4 regions of the Rhizobium sp. NZLR8 genome follow, and region 1 is predicted to be linked to each of the others. Evidence: predicted binding sites of a transcription regulator. Region 1 holds the regulator's gene; each other region holds the start of a gene.
The links. The regulator LexA, encoded in region 1, represses DNA repair genes until DNA is damaged. The targets are predictions, from matches to a motif close to TGTTCNNNNTGTGTTCNG.
Positions count from the first base shown of each region.

Region 2: the regulator LexA is predicted to act here: its motif matches at 2,883-2,900, upstream of HJB89_RS03555 (2'-5' RNA ligase family protein).
Region 3: the regulator LexA is predicted to act here: its motif matches at 2,802-2,819, upstream of HJB89_RS11705 (ATP-dependent helicase).
Region 4: the regulator LexA is predicted to act here: its motif matches at 2,175-2,192, upstream of recA (recombinase RecA).

Region 1 covers NZ_JABDVY010000007.1:214,062-218,340, forward strand. Annotated here, with positions in the region: gene HJB89_RS17900 (ComEC/Rec2 family competence protein) at 1-1,862, shown strand, start outside; gene lexA (transcriptional repressor LexA) at 1,843-2,562, opposite strand; gene HJB89_RS17910 (VOC family protein) at 2,760-3,656, shown strand; gene kdsA (3-deoxy-8-phosphooctulonate synthase) at 3,653-4,279, shown strand, end outside.
Region 2 covers NZ_JABDVY010000001.1:730,306-734,584, forward strand. Annotated here, with positions in the region: gene HJB89_RS03535 (MarR family winged helix-turn-helix transcriptional regulator) at 1-88, shown strand, start outside; gene ybaK (Cys-tRNA(Pro) deacylase) at 89-562, opposite strand; gene HJB89_RS03545 (ArsC family reductase) at 591-941, opposite strand; gene HJB89_RS03550 (succinylglutamate desuccinylase/aspartoacylase family protein) at 1,043-2,104, opposite strand; gene HJB89_RS03555 (2'-5' RNA ligase family protein) at 2,201-2,809, opposite strand; gene HJB89_RS03560 (methylated-DNA--[protein]-cysteine S-methyltransferase) at 2,978-3,541, shown strand; partial or broken gene HJB89_RS03565 (SDR family oxidoreductase) at 3,576-4,279, opposite strand, start outside.
Region 3 covers NZ_JABDVY010000004.1:256,154-260,432, forward strand. Annotated here, with positions in the region: gene HJB89_RS11700 (hypothetical protein) at 1-251, shown strand, start outside; gene HJB89_RS11705 (ATP-dependent helicase) at 279-2,759, opposite strand; gene HJB89_RS11710 (VOC family protein) at 3,023-3,499, shown strand; gene HJB89_RS11715 (PrkA family serine protein kinase) at 3,907-4,279, shown strand, end outside.
Region 4 covers NZ_JABDVY010000018.1:84,354-88,632, reverse strand. Annotated here, with positions in the region: gene HJB89_RS28800 (pseudouridine-5'-phosphate glycosidase) at 120-1,046, opposite strand; gene HJB89_RS28795 (carbohydrate kinase family protein) at 1,133-2,077, opposite strand; gene recA (recombinase RecA) at 2,307-3,395, shown strand; gene alaS (alanine--tRNA ligase) at 3,561-4,279, shown strand, end outside.

The DNA of each region.
Region 1 (4,279 bases):
TAACCGCGATCGTCCGCGGCGCCGACATGCCTTTCGACATCGGCGACCTCATCACCGGCAGGGCACGACTGACGCCGCCGGCAGGCCCCGCACTTCCCGAGCTCAACGACTTCTCCTTCGGTGCCTATTTCGATGGCATCGGCGCCAACGGCTTCTTCTACGGTGCGCCAGAGAAGGATCTGGAGGCGGGTCCGCAGGCTGCCAGATCGACATCGGCAGCTCTGCTGGAATGGCTTTACCGCCTGCGCAGTAGCATTGGCGACCGCATACGATCGATCCTGCCCGGCGACACCGGCGCTTTTGCCGCTGCTTTGGTGACCGACGAGCGACGCGCCATCTCGAATGCGACGACGGAGGCGCTGCGCCAGTCCGGCCTTGCTCATATTGTCGCGATCTCCGGCCTCAACATGGCGCTGTCGGCCGGCATCTTCTTCGTCGGCTTCCGGATGCTGCTCAGCCTTTTTCCGGGCGTCGCTCAGGCCTATCCGACAAAGAAGATCGCCGCCGCCGGCGCGCTCAGCGCCGTCACCGCCTACTACCTGATTTCCGGCTTCGGGGTCTCGGCCGAACGTGCCTTCATCATGATGGCGATCATGCTGGTCGCCGTCTTCTTCGACCGGCCGTCGATCAGCCTGCGCAATGTCGTTCTCTCGGCGCTCGTCATCATCGCCATTTCGCCGTCCGAAGTCTTGGGCCCGAGCTTCCAGATGTCCTTTGCCGCGACATTGGCACTCGTATCGGGTTATCAACTGTGGAAGGACCGGCGCGTCCGCGAAAACGCCTTGCTGAAACTGCCGGTCTTCCGACCGGTCGTTGCCGTCGCCGGCTTCTTCGGCGGCGTCTTCCTGACCTCGCTGATCGGCGGTTTTTCCACGGCGCTGTTTTCGATCGAACATTTTCATCGCCTGACCGCTTACGGGCTGCCGGCAAATCTCGCGACGATGCCGATCATCTCCTTCATCGTCATGCCGGCCGGGCTGCTGGCGATGTTGCTCATGCCGTTCGGTCTGGACGTTCCGCTCTGGAAGGTGGTCGGCCTCGGCCTCGACCTGGTGATTGCGGTCGCCAAAACGGTGTCCGGTTGGGGCGGTGATATCGGCATCGGCCGCTTGCCGGCTTGGTATTTCGCTGTCGCCGTGGCCGGCTTTCTGCTGCTGACGCTGCTGCGCACCCGGCTGCGCCATATCGGCACATCGATTATCGCCGTCTCTACGCTCGGCGTGCTGCTTCTGCCGCTTCCCCGGGCGCCGGATCTGGTGATTTCGGAGGATGGCAGTCTCGTCGCAGTGGTCGCGGCTGCGGCAATCGCTTCCAACCGCGAAAACCCGCCGGATTTCATCTTCGATCAGTGGCAGAGAGCACTTGTCCTGCCGACGCATTTCCCGCCGAAAATGCTGGATGGTCCCGCTGTCCCGCCGGAGGGAGACGACCGCCGCGTCAGGCTTTCCCGCGATCAGCAGAATGAAGCGAGGGCGGCGATGCGGGCGGCTGTCGCCGGTGGTGAAGCAAACCGCTTTTCCTGCGTCAAAAAGGCCTGGTGCACATCAAGGCTCGGCAATGGTCATGTGGTTGCCGTCATCGACAACGCTGCCTATCTCGGTCCGGCTTGCGACGCGGCGGATATCGTCGTGACGTCGGTCCGCCTGCGGTTCAACAGCTGCCGATCAGGAGCGACGCTCTTTACCGGTGAGACGCTGCGCAGGACTGGCTCCGTCGAGCTGCGCTTCGCCGATGCCGGCCTGGAGGTCGTGACCGCATTCGAAACCCTGTCGCGCCCATGGAAGCGCCATCGCGCCTATGACTGGCGCAGCAACAGTTTTGCCGAATCCGGCCTCTCCAATGTCAGTGATAGCGGCGAATGAGGCCGACGAGCTTGCCCTGCACCTTGACGCGGTCCGGCCCGAAAATCCGGGTCTCATAAGCCGGATTGGCAGCCTCCAGCGCGATCGAGGCGCCCTTGCGGCGGAAACGTTTGAGCGTCGCTTCTTCGTCATCGACCAGGGCAACGACAATGTCGCCGGGACTTGCGGTGCTGCCGTTGCGGATGATTACCGTGTCGCCGTCGAAGATGCCGGCGTCGATCATCGAATCGCCCTTGACCTCCAGCGCATAATGTTCGCCGGAGCCGAGCATGTCTGCGGGAACGACGATGTCGTGGGTGTTATTCTGGATCGCCGAGATCGGAACGCCGGCAGCGATCCGGCCCATGACCGGCACGGAGACGGAGTTGCCGTTATCGGCGACCGGTTTTGCAGGAGCGGGGGCGGCGACCGGCTGCGGCTTGCCGAGGCTGCCCTCGATGACGCTTGGCGAAAAGCCGCGCCGGGGCTGGATGCTCGGGCTGTAGGCCTCCGGAAGCTTGATGACCTCGAGCGCCCGGGCGCGGTTCGGTAGGCGGCGAATGAAGCCACGCTCTTCAAGCGCTGTGATCAAACGATGAATGCCGGATTTCGAGGCCAGATCCAGGGCATCCTTCATTTCGTCGAAAGAGGGCGGAATGCCGGATTCCTTCATGCGCTCATGAATGAAAAGCAGGAGCTCCTGTTGTTTGCGCGTGAGCATCGACGTGTGACCCCTTGATTGAAACAAATCCAGAACAGAACACTATATGTTCCATATGTGTTCCGCAAGTAGCTAAATTTCCGTAAAACTTGCCGCCAACTCGTTGAGTTTTTTATTTTCATTCGCCGGATTGGCGCACATGTCTTGCATTGAAGGTGGCGCTGTCGCACCCTCTTGGCGTTTCAGGGAGGGATATCATGAACGAGCACTCGGCCAAACCGCACCCGCTGGATCATGTCGTGCTGCCCGTTGTCAATATCGACCTGGCGCGCGAAAGGCTCGGCAAGCTTGGCTTCACCGTTGCCGCCGATGCCCGCCATCCCTTCGGAACGGAGAATGCCTGCGTCTTCTTTGCCGACAAGACCTATCTGGAGCCGCTCGGTATCGCCAGCCGCGAGGAGAGCGAGGCATCGGCGCGGCAAGGCAATGTCTTCACCGCCCGCAATCGGGCCTTCCGCTTCCGCTGTGGCGAGGAGGGGCTTTCGGCGGTGGCGTTCGGCACCGGGGATGCCGGCCGCGCTCATCGGAGCTTCGTCGGCAGCGGATCGAGCGCCGGCGACATGCTGCAGTTCAGCCGGCCGATGAAAATGCCGGACGGTTCCGAGACCATGGCCGGCTTCAAGCTGGCCTTTGCCGCTGAGTTGCGCGCGCCGGATTTCTTCCTCTTCTGTGTTGAGCGCATCAATCCTCTGCCGGCCGATCGCGGTGCGCTAGAGACGCATGCCAATGGCGTCACCGGCATTGCCGAGATCGCGCTTTGCGCGCCGGACCCCTCTGCATTCGCCGCCTTCGTCAGCCTTGCAACGGCGCAATCGGCCGTCGAGAAAACCGGTTTCGGCGTTAATATCGCGGCGCCGAATGCGAAAATCAGCCTGATGACGCCGGAAGGGCTGGAGGCCTATTTCGAGATCGCCGTCGCATCCGCCGACCGCGGCCTGCGCGGCCGGGCTATCCTCTTTGCCGTCACCGATCTTGCCGTGACAGAAGCGCATTTGGCTGCTAACGGAGTGACCTACACGCGCAAGAACAATCGCATTCTGGTGAAGCCCGCGCCCGGGCAGGGCACGCTCTTCGCCTTCGAGGAAACACGATGAGCACTGATACGAATTCCGAAGTCAGGATCGGCGAGGGCGCAGGCCAGGTCACATTTTCCAATACCGGCCGCCTGTCGCTGATTGCCGGCCCTTGCCAGATGGAGAGCCGCGACCACGCCTTCATGGTTGCCGGCACACTGAAGGAGCTTTGCGCCAAACTCGGCATCGGTCTCGTCTACAAGAGCTCCTTCGACAAGGCAAACCGCACCTCGCTCTCTGCCGAACGCGGCATCGGGCTTGAAAAGGGCATGCAGATCTTCGCCGACCTGAAGAAGGAGTTCGGTTTTCCCGTCCTGACCGACGTCCACACCGCCGAGCAATGCGCCGCGGTGGCAAAAGTGGTCGATGTCCTGCAGATCCCGGCTTTCCTCTGCCGCCAGACCGACCTTCTGATCGCCGCCGCCGAGACCGGCCGCGCCGTCAATGTCAAGAAGGGCCAGTTCCTCGCTCCCTGGGATATGAAAAACGTCCTGAAGAAGCTCAATGCCAGCGGCAATCCGAACGTGCTGCTGTGCGAACGCGGCGCCTCCTTCGGTTATAACACTTTGGTCTCCGACATGCGCTCGCTGCCGATCATGGCGTCGATGGGCGCGCCGGTTGTTTTCGATGCAACGCATTCCGTG
Region 2 (4,279 bases), on a different contig from region 1:
CGCCAGGTCGATCGAAACCCATATTGGCTGCAAGCTTGCCGAGAACGAGGCAAATACCATAACAGCTTTACTGGCTCGTTTCCTTTGATCAGGCGATCAATGGCGCGCCGACCGCTTTCAAGGCCTTCAACGCATCCTTTGGATCGAGCCGCACCTGCAGTCCGCGTTGGCCGCCATTGATAAAGACGAGCGGTTCGGCCAGGGCGGTTTCCTCGATCGCCATCGGCACGGATTTCTTCTGGCCGAAGGGGCTGATGCCGCCGACATGATAGCCCGTCAGCCGCTCGGCATCGGTTGGCTTCATCATGTTGGCCGATTTGCCGTGAAAGGCGCTGGCAAGCTTCTTCATGCTGACTTCGCGGTCCGACGGCACGACGACGCAGACCGGCCTGCCGTCCACCTCCGCCATCAACGTCTTCAGCACCCGGTGCGGCGCTTCGCCAAGGGCTTCCGCCGCCTGCAGTCCGACGCGCTCGGCGCCCGCGTCGTAGTCATAGGCATGGACCGTGAAGGCGACGCCTGCCTGGGAAAGAACCTGTGTCGCGCGCGTGGCCTTGGACATCTCTAGCTCGGGAGTTGTTGCCTGTCGTTCAGCCTGCAAATGCACCGGCGTAAATCTCCGGCTTGAAGCCGATCAGCAACTTGCCGCTGGCCTCCAGCACCGGCCGTTTGATCATCGACGGCTGGTCGAGCATCAGTTGGATCGCCTTCTCCCGGCCGAGGTTCTCCCGCTCTGCATCAGCCAGTTTGCGGAAGGTGGTGCCGGCGCGGTTGAGCACGGTATCGAGCCCGGCCTGATCGATCCAGGCATCAAGATGGGCACGGTCGATGCCGAGCGCCTTGTAATCGTGAAACGCATAGGCAACGCCGTGTTCTTCCAGCCAGCTGCGGGCCTTCTTCATCATGTCGCAATTCTTGATACCATAGATGGTGACGGTCATGCCCGATCGATTCCCTGTGATCGCTGCGAGATACCATGCAAGAAGACCGGCGCAAACGCCCGCGACACTTTATCCCGGCGCTCGCCGGGATACGGCTCGGCTCAATTCTCCAGCGTGCCGGCCTTGCGCAAGGCGTCGCTGGGACTGTCGCAGACAATCTTCATCAGGTCGCCGCGCCGCCGTACCAGCCGGTCGGACGTTCGGGTCAGGATCAACCCGTCTTGCGGGGCGCGGAGTTCGATGCTGCCACCCGGCTGACCGGGGCGGGTGACAATCGTCGCCAGGAGCTCGCCTTCCACAACCCTGTCGCCGATGGCGCGATGCAAGAGCACGGCCCCACCTTCAGGAGCGCGAATGATCTCGACATTGTCGAGCGGCACGGCCGGACCGGAAAACGCCCTTGCCTCAGCCTTCACCTCACCGACGATCCCCCGTGCCGCAAGGAACCGCCACAGCCCCTCCGCATCCTTCTCAGCCAGCACCGGATCGACGTCGCGTTTGCCGCGCAGCTCGACGGTGACCGAAAGCCTGCCCGGCAGCCGCGATTGGCGCTCGCCGGGAACCTCGTATTTCCAGGCAAAACCGACCGCCTCTTCGAAGGCCGAGCTTTCGCCATCCGAAAGCAGCGCGGCCTCCATATCGAGTGCAGCGGCAAGATCGGCCGCCTCCGGCCAGAAGGCTTCGTCGATATAGGCATATTGCAGGGATTCGTCGTCGCAATGCAGGTCGAGGACGAGATCGGCGCCAAGCGCCATATGCAAGAGCTGTCGTTTCAGCCTGTCGGTAGCCGGATAATCATCGAGGTCTTCGATCAGCGTGGCCCGATCGGCAAGGGAGATCAGCGGAAAATCCCGGTTGAAATTGGTGCGTGAGCCAAGGTCGAAACGACCCTGCAGGTCGCCGAAATGCGATTGCGCCGCACCGATCGGATTGGCCTGCGGCACGATGGTGATGTCGCCGACGATCCCGCCTTCGCTTTCCGCCTGCCGCAGCCGCTCGCAGAGGAAATGCAGGAGCACCGTTCCCGGCAGTTCCCCGGCATGCAGTGCGGCCTGGATATAGATCTTCGGCGCCTTCGGATCGTGGCCCGCAAAGCGCAGCACCGGCAGCCGCCACTCCGTTCCCGGCGTATCTCCTGGGATGATGATCTCTGAAACATCCATGCTGTCTTCGTTCTCCGTTTGCCATCCCGACGGTTGTTCAGCTTTATGCGCGGAAATCGCGGAAGCGCAAGCCTTGGTCCGGAGATGCCATTGCCGTCAGCCAAGCAGCGGCCAGCGATCGATGATGTGGTGTTCGGTTTTTCCAAGAACGCTGTGAATGAGCAGGAATTCCCGCGCCGTCCACGAAACCGGTTGGTCGAGGCTCGTCGGCGGCACTGCTTTGCGGTCATAGAGCAGCGTCATATGCGCCGTGAAATTGCGATCGATATTGTCACGCAATCCGGTATTGTGCAGGCCGACACCAAGCTGGACATGCAGTCGCATGAGCGGCATCAGCCCGTCTTTGCTGCAGAGCACCAGAGGCCGCGCCTTGCCTTCCCGCTTGAAGCTCATGATCCTGTCGAAGGTGACGGCGATCAGCGCGCCCTCGACTGTGGCGGCGGCCTGCCGGGCCGCAAAGATCACGTCCTCCGGCAACACTTCATAGTCGCCGATGCCGATAACGCTCACATGCAGGGTCGTCAGCCGCGGCTTTGCGGAAACGGAGAAGGTCTTGCAATAGTCGTCGGCGATCGAAGCCGCTTGCCGTTCGACGATCGCAGGCGGGCGGAGCGCAAAGAAAAGCCTGTGGCCGCCGTTCCGGCTTTCACCCGCCTGCCCGCGTCGATTTTGACCATGGTCGAAATCGAAGGAAATCTGGTTCATGGCCTGTCAGGTCGTCATGACCGCCTCGCGCTCCAAAAAAGAGGTGAAAGATACGCCGGCAAGGTAGAATATCAAGAACAAAAAAAGAACGAGATGCGCAAGAATCGGGTTGAAACAGCGGCCGTTCCGTACGATTTTGGTGGTAATCGAAAACGCGGAGGCTGTGTCATGGCCCAGACGATCCATCACTATCTCATCTTCGAAACCGCGGCTGGTTTCTGCGGCATCGCCTGGAGCGACGCCGGCATCGCCCGCTTCCAGCTGCCGACGAAAACCGCGGAAGCGACCGAGCGGCTCTTACTGCGCCGCCTGCCGGGTGCCGAGCCCGGCGCGCCGACGCCTGATGTGCTCGAAACGGTCGCCGCCGTGAAGCGCTATTTCCAGGGCGAGGAAACGGATTTTTCCGACGTCGAACTCGATCTTGCCGGGCAGGATGCCCTCTTCAAGGATATTTACGCGGCGGCAAGGCGTGTCGGCTGGGGCCATACGACCACCTACGGCGCGCTGGCGAAAGAGCTTGGCGCCGGGCCGGAAGTCGCGCGCGACGTCGGCCAGGCGATGGCGAAGAACCCGGTCGCATTGATCATCCCCTGCCATCGGGTGCTGGCCGCCGGTGGCAAAATCGGCGGTTTCTCGGCTCCCGGCGGCTCGTCATCGAAGACCCGCATGCTGGAGCTTGAAGGCGTCCAGCTCGGCCCGCCGCCGCCCGCCCAGCAATCGCTGGGGTTTTAGGCGGCGGGGCGGTCTCAGCCGGGATGCCGGCTGCTCAATGCGGGCTGGCCGTTGGCCGGACGATGATCTCGCTGACATCGACATCGTCAGGCTGGCTGACGGCATAGAGGATCGAATTGGCGATAGCCTCGGGGCTGATCGTGACCGCCCTGAAAACCCTCATGGCGTTCCGCGCGGTCGGATCGGTAATCGTGCCGGCCAGTTCCGATGTCGTGGTGCCGGGGGAGATGACCGTCACCCGGATGCGATCCGTCTCCTGCCGCAACCCGTCCGAGATCGCCCGCACCGCGAATTTCGTCGCGCAATAGACCGCGGCCGTTGGGGAAACGGCGTGGCCGCCGATCGAAGCCAGGTTGATGATCTGTCCGGATCCCTGCGCCTTCATGATCGGAAGCGCAGCGGCGATGCCGTAGAGCACACCCTTGATGTTGACGTCGACCATCCGGTCCCACTCGTCGACCTTGAGGGCCGCAAGCGGCGAGAGCGGCATGACGCCGGCATTGTTGACGATAACGTCCAACCGGCCGAATTCGGACCTGGCAAAACCCGCAAAGGCCTCCACTTGGGAACGGTCGGTGACATCAAGCTTTCGCAGCCGCACGCTGCCGCCCTTGGCTGCTATTTCGCCGGCGAGTGTCTCCAGCCGCTCGGTGCGGCCGCGCCGATCACGAGATGCGCGCCCGCGGCAGCCAGCACCTTTGCAGTAGCCTCTCCGATGCCGCTGCTGGCCCCGGTAAT
Region 3 (4,279 bases), on a different contig from region 1:
TCAGCGTCTGGGTTTCCAATCCCAATGACTGGAGCCGCATCGATATCCTGCCGATGCTGTTCCTGACCATCGGCATAGCCATTCAGGTGAAGGTCTTCGCCGATTTGCTGGCGCGCAATTCCCTCATCGCCGTCAAATATGATCGGTCGCGCCGGCTCTTTCTAATCGGATTGGGAGTCGTCGCCGCGGGGATCGGCATCGCCCTCGTCAATGATATCCTGGGTCTTGGAAGGATGCGGATGCTCGGGTGAGCGTTTTCCCGCCATGCTGACGCGACGTCAGACGCGCTCGACGAACCCGTCCAACACCCGCTTCTGTCCAGCTCGGTCGAACTCGATCGTCAGCTTGTTGCCTTCGATGCCGGTGATGTTGCCGTTGCCGAATTTCAGATGGAATACGCGGTCGCCGAGCGTGAACTTCGACGGTTCCGACGAGGTGGATTTTGCCACCAGTTCGCCTTCGATCGTGCGCCCCTTCGGGCCGCTTTCGCCATAGCCGATACGTTCGACGGCGTGGCCGGAGCGGGAGCCCCAATTGTCGCGCGTGGCGTCGGTCTTGTTGGCCTGGGCGCGTTTCCAGCCGGGGGTGGAATAGGAATTGGCGAAGGGTTCTGATTTGTCGAAGCGGGACTGGCCGTAGCCGCCGCGGCCATACCCACCATAGCTCTGCTCCATTTCGGCGACCTCGACATGGGTTTCCGGCAGTTCGTCGAGGAAACGCGAGGGCAGGGTTGACTGCCAGAGGCCGTGGATGCGCCGGTTGGAGACGAACCAGATATGGCAGCGGTGTTTGGCGCGGGTGATGCCGACATAGGCAAGGCGGCGTTCCTCCTCCAGGCCGGCGCGACCGCTTTCATCCAGCGCGCGCTGATGCGGGAAGAGGCCTTCCTCCCAGCCGGGGAGGAAGACGGTGTCGAATTCCAGCCCCTTGGCCGAGTGCAGCGTCATGATCGAGACGGCATCGAGATTCTCGTTGGTCTCGGCGTCCATGACCAGCGAGACGTGCTCGAGGAAGCCGCGCATCGACTCGAAGCTTTCCATCGAGCGGATGAGCTCCTTCAAGTTCTCGAGGCGGCCGGGGGCTTCGGCACTCTTGTCGTTCTTCCACATGTCGGTATAGCCGGACTCTTCGAGGATCTGCTCGGCAAGTTCGGTATGCGGTGTGTTTTCAAGCAGTTCCTGCCACCGGCGGAAAGATTGAATCACATCGAAGAGTGCCTTTCGCGCCTTCGGCTTCAGCTCATCCGTTTCGATGATGTCGGCGGCTGCCGCAAGCATCGGGATATCGCGGGCGCGCGCGTAGTCATGCAGCGCGCGCACCGTCGTATCGCCGAGGCCGCGCTTCGGCGTGTTGACGATGCGTTCGAAGGCCAAGTCGTCGGCGGGCTGGGCGACCATGCGGAAATAGGCCATCGCATCGCGGATCTCCAGGCGCTCGTAGAAGCGTGGGCCGCCGATGACGCGATAATTGAGGCCGAGGGTGACGAAGCGGTCTTCGAATTCGCGCATCTGGAAAGAGGCGCGCACGAGAATCGCCATATCGTTCAGCAGATGCTTGCCGCGCTGAAGCTGCTCGATTTCCTCGCCGATGGCGCGGGCTTCCTCCTCCGAATCCCAGGAGGCGTGGACCTGCACCTTGACGTCGTTTGGATCGGAGCGGTCGGTAAACAGCGTCTTGCCAAGCCGCCCTTCATTATGGGCGATCAAATGGGCAGCAGCCCCGAGAATATGTTCGGTCGAGCGGTAGTTGCGCTCGAGCTTGATGACCTTGGCGCCGGGGAAATCCTTTTCGAAGCGCAGGATATTGTCGACCTCGGCGCCGCGCCAGCCATAGATCGACTGATCGTCGTCGCCGACGCAGCAGACATTCTGCTTCTCGCCCTTGGAGCGCTGGGCGAGAAGCCTCAACCACATATACTGGGCGGTGTTGGTGTCCTGGTACTCGTCGACGAGGATATAGCGGAAGCGGCCGTGATATTCCTTCAAGAGATCCGGGTTCTTGCGGAAAATCGCGATCGGATGCATCAGCAGGTCGCCGAAATCGCAGGCGTTCAGCGTCTTCAGGCGTGCCTGATAGGCAAAATAGAGATCGCGGCCACGGCCATTGGCAAAGGCGCGGGCATCGCCCTCAGGGATATCGGCAGGGCCTAGACCCTTGTTCTTCCAGGTGTCGATCATGCCGGCGAACTGCTTGGCCGGCCACCGCTTGTCGTCGAGGCCTTCGGCCTGGATCAGCTGCTTGATCAGACGGACGACGTCGTCGGTATCGAGAATGGTGAAATCGGAGCGCAGGCCGACGAGCTCGCCGTGGCGGCGCAGAAGCTTGACGCCGATCGAGTGGAAGGTGCCGAGCCAGGGCATTCCCTCGACGGCGCCGCCGACGAGCAGTGCGATGCGCTCCTTCATCTCGCGGGCGGCCTTGTTGGTGAAGGTGACGGCGAGGATCTGCGACGGGAAGGCGCGGCCGGTATTGAGGATGTGGGCAATGCGGGTGGTCAACACGCGCGTCTTGCCGGTGCCGGCGCCTGCAAGCACGAGGACCGGGCCTTCCAGGGTTTCGACGGCTTCGGTCTGCTCGGGGTTCAGTCCGGTAAGATAATCCGGCCGGGCGCCGCCGTCGCGGGCCGCCATCGCGCGAGCGGCAATGCCGCCGCCGGGGGCGGGCGCTCTTGCTGCGGGCGCGGCAGGCGGCTGCGGCTTGCGCGCCATCTCGTCCGGCTCTTCGTCGAAGAAGGGAATATCGTCGAAACTATTGCTCATGGCGCGTAATGTAGTGATTCGGGAAGGAAAGACCAGAAAAGATGTTCTGCTTTCATTCCCGAGCCACCGCTAATCCAAGCGGGTTACTGCGGGCGGCAAGGCCGCCGGCCGGCGCGGCTGCGCTCGCCATGTCGGCTGGAATGGGGCGAAAATTTCTAATCGCAGTCTGTCGGAACCGGCGCCGGCCGGGCGTCCTTGGATCGGGCTTGGATCATCGGGCAGTAGTCTGGGGACATGCTCATCAACAACAAGGAGGCTGTTGCATGGCGAAGGTCGTTTCAAATCTTTGGTTCGCGGAGGAAGCCCGTGAAGCTGTCGAATTCTACGTGTCTGTTATTCCCGACTCCAGGATCGGCCGCACCACCATATTGCCGGCGGAGACGCCGAGCGGACCTCCCGGCAGCGTCGAGCTGATTGAGTTCACACTCGGCGATCAGGCCTTCCTGGCAATGAAGGCCGGCCCGCTCGATAGCTTCAACCATTCCTTCTCGATCGCGATTCTCCTGGAAGGCCAGGCCGAGATCGATCGGATATGGGAAGCATTCCTAGCCAATGGTGGCACGCCGGAGGCCTGCGGCTGGCTGAAGGACCGCTGGGGCCTGTCCTGGCAGATCGTGCCGCGCATGCTTGCCGAGATGATCGCTGACGACAACCGCGAGCGGGCCAGGCGCGTGACCGAGGTGATGCTCGGCATGGTCAAGATCGATGTCGCTGCGCTGGAGAAGGCATTCAACGGCTGAATTGCCGCGGCGGGGGACGGTCGCGACGATTGGCTCACGGCCCGGATGCGCCCGTTTCCATCATGTCAGGAGCGGGTCGGCACGTGCTGGCCAGCATCGACTCTGCGCAGATTTGGCTGCCAATCGCCGATTTTTCCAGAGTTCGAATCACGGGCGACATTGCACACCCTTTTCATCTTTCTGTCACGTCGCGAAATGTGCTGATACCGCAGGGGTGCTTTTTTCAACTATAATGAGAAACAGTTTCGTAGAGTAAAAATAACCGGTGCATGCACGTTTTTGTGCGTTGCAAGAAACAGCCGGTGAGCGTCGAATATACCTACGAAATTATTGATTCTTAGGAACGTCGTAGCCATCTCGATGGTTATACGACTTTGAGCCTGCGGCATAACCTTAATGGAGGGCCCATGCTGAACGAATCCGTATTCGATGCGTTTACGCGCAGTTACGAAGCACGCCGCGAAACCGATATGTCGGTGGCCGAGTATCTCGATCTCTGCAAAAAGGACCCGATTGCCTATGCCAATGCGACGGAGCGCCTGCTCTCCGCGATAGGCGAGGCGCAAATGGTCGATACCGCCAAGGATACGCGGCTTGGCCGGATCTTCATGAACAGGACCATCCGGATCTATCCGGCCTTTACCGGTTTCCACGGCATGGAAGAGACGATCGAGCGCATCGTTTCCTTCTTCCGGCACGCGGCACAGGGGCTCGAGGAGCGCAAGCAGATTCTCTATCTGCTCGGCCCGGTCGGCGGCGGCAAGTCTTCCTTAGCGGAGC
Region 4 (4,279 bases), on a different contig from region 1:
GTCGTGGAAGCCGGTGCCGCAGCCGATCTCCCCACCTGTGGGGGAGATGCCCGGCAGGGCAGAGGGGGGCTCACCCGGTATGGCCTATCTACCGAGGCGATTCCTGCCGGCCCGCTACCTTATTCCCCAAGCGCCACGGCAATCTCTGCCGCCAGCCGCGCATTGTTTTCGACCAGCGCGATATTGGTCTTCAGGCTCTGGCCATCTGTCAGGTCGAAGATGGTGGAGAGCAGATAGGGCGTGACCGCCTTGCCGGTGATTTCGTCGCGCTCGGCGCTGTCCAGCGCCCGCTCGATGTAGATTTCCATCTCCTCGCGGGCAATCTCGTCAGCCTCGGGCACCGGGTTGGCAATCAGCATGCCGCCGTCGATGCCGAGCTGTTCGCGCACCGTCTGGAAATTGGCAATGGCGGCCGGGCTGTTCAGTGACAGCGGGCTGCGGATGCCCGAGGAGCGTGACCAGAAGGCGGGGAATTCTTCGCTCTCGTAAGTGACGACGGGAACGCCGCGGGTTTCCAGCACCTCCAGCGTCTTCGGAATGTCGAGGATTGCCTTGGCGCCGGCGCAGACGACGATAACGCCGGTGCGCGCCAGTTCCTCGAGATCGGCGGAGATGTCAAAGCTTTCCTCGGCGCCGCGGTGCACGCCGCCGATGCCGCCTGTGGCAAAAACCCGGATGCCGGCGCGGGCGGCGGCAATCATCGTCGCGGCGACTGTGGTAGCGCCGGTGCGGCGCTCAGCGATCGCGAAGGCGAGATCGGCGCGCGACACCTTCATCACTTCGGTCGCCTTGGCAAGCTGCTCCAGTTCGCCGGCTTCAAGGCCGACATGCAGCGTGCCGTGAATGACGGCGATCGTTGCCGGGACGGCACCCTGTTCGCGAATGATCGTCTCGACGCTGCGGGCCATCTTGATATTGCCGGGATAGGGCATGCCGTGGGTGATGATCGTCGATTCCAGTGCCACCAACGGCGCGCCGCGCTGCTTGGCGCTGGCGACCTCTTTCGAATAGGCGATCGGCAGAAGAGGCGAGATGGGCTTGGTCATGATTTGTCCTGTCGTCGATGGAGCATGATGCCGAAAGTCTCAGCGGTTTCGGACGAGATCACACTCAACTATTTAATTTCGTCGTTTCAATGCAGAATTCTGACCTTGGGAACAAGGGCAAGCGCCGCATTCAAGAGATCCGGCGTCAGATTTTCGTTGACGGCGTGCCGCGACTGCACGGTCAGCGTGGCGGCCGCGGTGCCGTGGCGGACGGCCTCCTCGAGCGGCAGGCCGTCCATCAAGGCGGCGAGCGTGCCGGCTGCAAGAGAATCGCCGGCACCGGTGACATCGGCGACAGTGTCGGCGATCGGCGGCTGCAGCGTCACGGCGCGGCCCTCGCAAAGAGCGACGAGCTCGCGGCGGCCGCGGGTGACGACGGCGTTCCTGATGCCGATCGCGTTCAGAAGCGGCGGCCAGCCGGCAGCGTCTTCCGGCTGTTGCCCGGCAAGGGCGGCGGCCTCGGCCTCGTTCAGGAACAGGTAGTCGATATCCCCGATACAGGGTTTCAGCCTGACGACCTTTGCGGGCGAAATGGCGATCGCTGCGACCGGCTTTGCCAGGGACTGCGCCTTGGCAACGATCGCCGCGATCGTCTCCTCCGGCAGGTTGGCGTCGAAAAGAATGAGATCATGGACGGCGAAGGCCTCGCGCACCCAGCGGATGGAGAGACGCCGCGGCACGAAGAAGCGGTAGAGATCCATGTCGGCAAGGGCGATCACCAGATTGCCGTCCTTCTCAATGATCGCCGTATAGCTCGGCGTCTTGCGGTCGAGGAAGACGAAAGGCCGGTCGTCGATGCCGGCGAAATCGGCGGCTTCGCCGACCATCTCGCCCATCGGATCGCCGCCGCGCGGCGAGATCATCGTCACCTGAAAACCAAGCCTTGCGAGATTGCGCGCCGCATTGAAGCCGCCGCCGCCCGGCTCTTCGAACCAGGTCCCGGGATTGCTGGCGCCAGGCGCCGTCTCGCCCAAGATGCGGCCGCGTCTATCGATATGGGCACCACCGAGAACGAGAATCTTTCTGTTCATTTCAGTCGCTCTCCCAATGCCGAAAAAGCGAATCGATGCGATGCATTCTGATGGGCGCGTGTTGGCATTTCAGGTCTAAGCCGTTGCTTTGCATCGATAAAACAAAAATAGAACACGGGCCGTTTTACCTTTTTCTTTCAATTGTTTGATCGCCTATTGCGAGAATGGAACAAACAGGGTACAAACTCAACATTGCTTGGGCGGCTTCAATAACCTAAAGGTGGATCGGATGTCTCAGAATTCATTGCGGCTGGTAGAGGACAAATCGGTGGACAAAAGCAAGGCGCTTGAAGCGGCACTCTCACAGATAGAGCGGTCGTTCGGCAAGGGCTCGATCATGAAACTCGGCTCCAACGAGAATGTTGTCGAGATCGAGACGATCTCGACCGGCTCGCTTGGCCTCGATATTGCACTTGGCGTCGGTGGTCTGCCGAGGGGCCGCATCATCGAAATTTACGGGCCGGAAAGCTCGGGTAAGACAACGCTTGCACTGCAGACCATTGCCGAAGCGCAGAAGAAGGGCGGCATCTGCGCCTTCGTCGATGCCGAACATGCGCTCGATCCCGTCTATGCCCGCAAGCTTGGCGTCGATCTGCAGAACCTTCTGATCTCGCAGCCCGATACCGGTGAGCAGGCGCTCGAAATCACCGATACGCTGGTGCGCTCCGGCGCCGTCGACGTTCTTGTCATCGACTCGGTCGCTGCACTGACGCCGCGCGCCGAAATCGAAGGCGAGATGGGCGACAGCCTACCCGGCCTGCAGGCGCGCCTGATGAGCCAGGCGCTGCGCAAGCTCACCGCTTCGATTTCCAAGTCGAACACCATGGTGATCTTCATCAACCAGATCCGCATGAAGATCGGCGTCATGTTCGGTTCGCCGGAAACGACGACCGGCGGCAATGCGCTGAAGTTCTATGCCTCCGTGCGCCTCGACATCCGCCGCATCGGCGCGGTCAAGGAGCGCGAAGAGGTGATCGGCAACCAGACCCGCGTGAAGGTCGTCAAGAACAAGATGGCGCCGCCCTTCAAGCAGGTCGAGTTCGACATCATGTATGGCGAGGGCGTTTCCAAGACCGGCGAATTGGTCGATCTCGGTGTCAAGGCCGGCATCGTCGAGAAGTCGGGTGCCTGGTTCTCCTATAACAGCCAGCGTCTCGGCCAAGGCCGCGAAAACGCCAAGACCTTCCTGCGCGACAATCCGGATCTCGCTCGCGAAATCGAGCTGTCGCTGCGCCAGAATGCCGGCCTGATCGCCGACCGCTTCCTGCAGAACGGCGGACCGGATCCCGATGACAGTGATGCTGCCGCGGAGATGTGATCTCGCGATCAGTTTTTCTGCCAGTCCTTTAGAAAATCCAAACCGGCTGCATTCCCTGATCAGAATGCGGCCGGTTTTGTTTGTCTGCTGGACAGTGGCGGAGGCGAACGTTAAAAGCCGATGGATTTAGATTTACCTGCCTCGGGCAGCATTGAAGGGCATAGCATGAGCGGTGTGAACGATATCCGGTCGACATTCCTCGACTATTTCAAGAAGAACGGTCATGAGATCGTCTCGTCGAGCCCGCTCGTGCCGCGCAACGACCCGACGCTGATGTTCACCAATGCCGGTATGGTGCAGTTCAAGAACGTCTTCACCGGCCTTGAGAAGCGCCCTTATTCGACTGCGACAACGTCGCAGAAATGCGTGCGCGCCGGCGGCAAGCATAACGACCTCGACAATGTTGGTTATACGGCCCGGCACCTGACCTTTTTCGAAATGCTCGGCAACTTCTCGTTTGGCGACTATTTCAAAGAGAATGCGATCGAGCTTGCCTGGAAGCTCGTCACCGAAGGTTTCGATCTGCCGAAACATCGCCTGCTGGTGACTGTCTATTCCGAAGACGAAGAAGCTGCGACGCTGTGGAAGAAGATTGCCGGATTCTCCGACGACAAGATCATCCGCATCCCCACCTCTGACAATTTCTGGCAGATGGGCGATACCGGCCCCTGCGGCCCCTGCTCGGAAATCTTCATTGACCAAGGCGAGAACGTCTGGGGAGGCCCTCCCGGTTCGCCGGAAGAAGATGGCGACCGGTTCCTGGAATTCTGGAACCTCGTTTTCATGCAGTTCGAGCAGACGGAGCCTGGCGTTCGCAACCCGCTGCCGCGTCCGTCGATCGATACCGGCTTGGGTCTGGAGCGCATGGCCTGCATTCTGCAGGG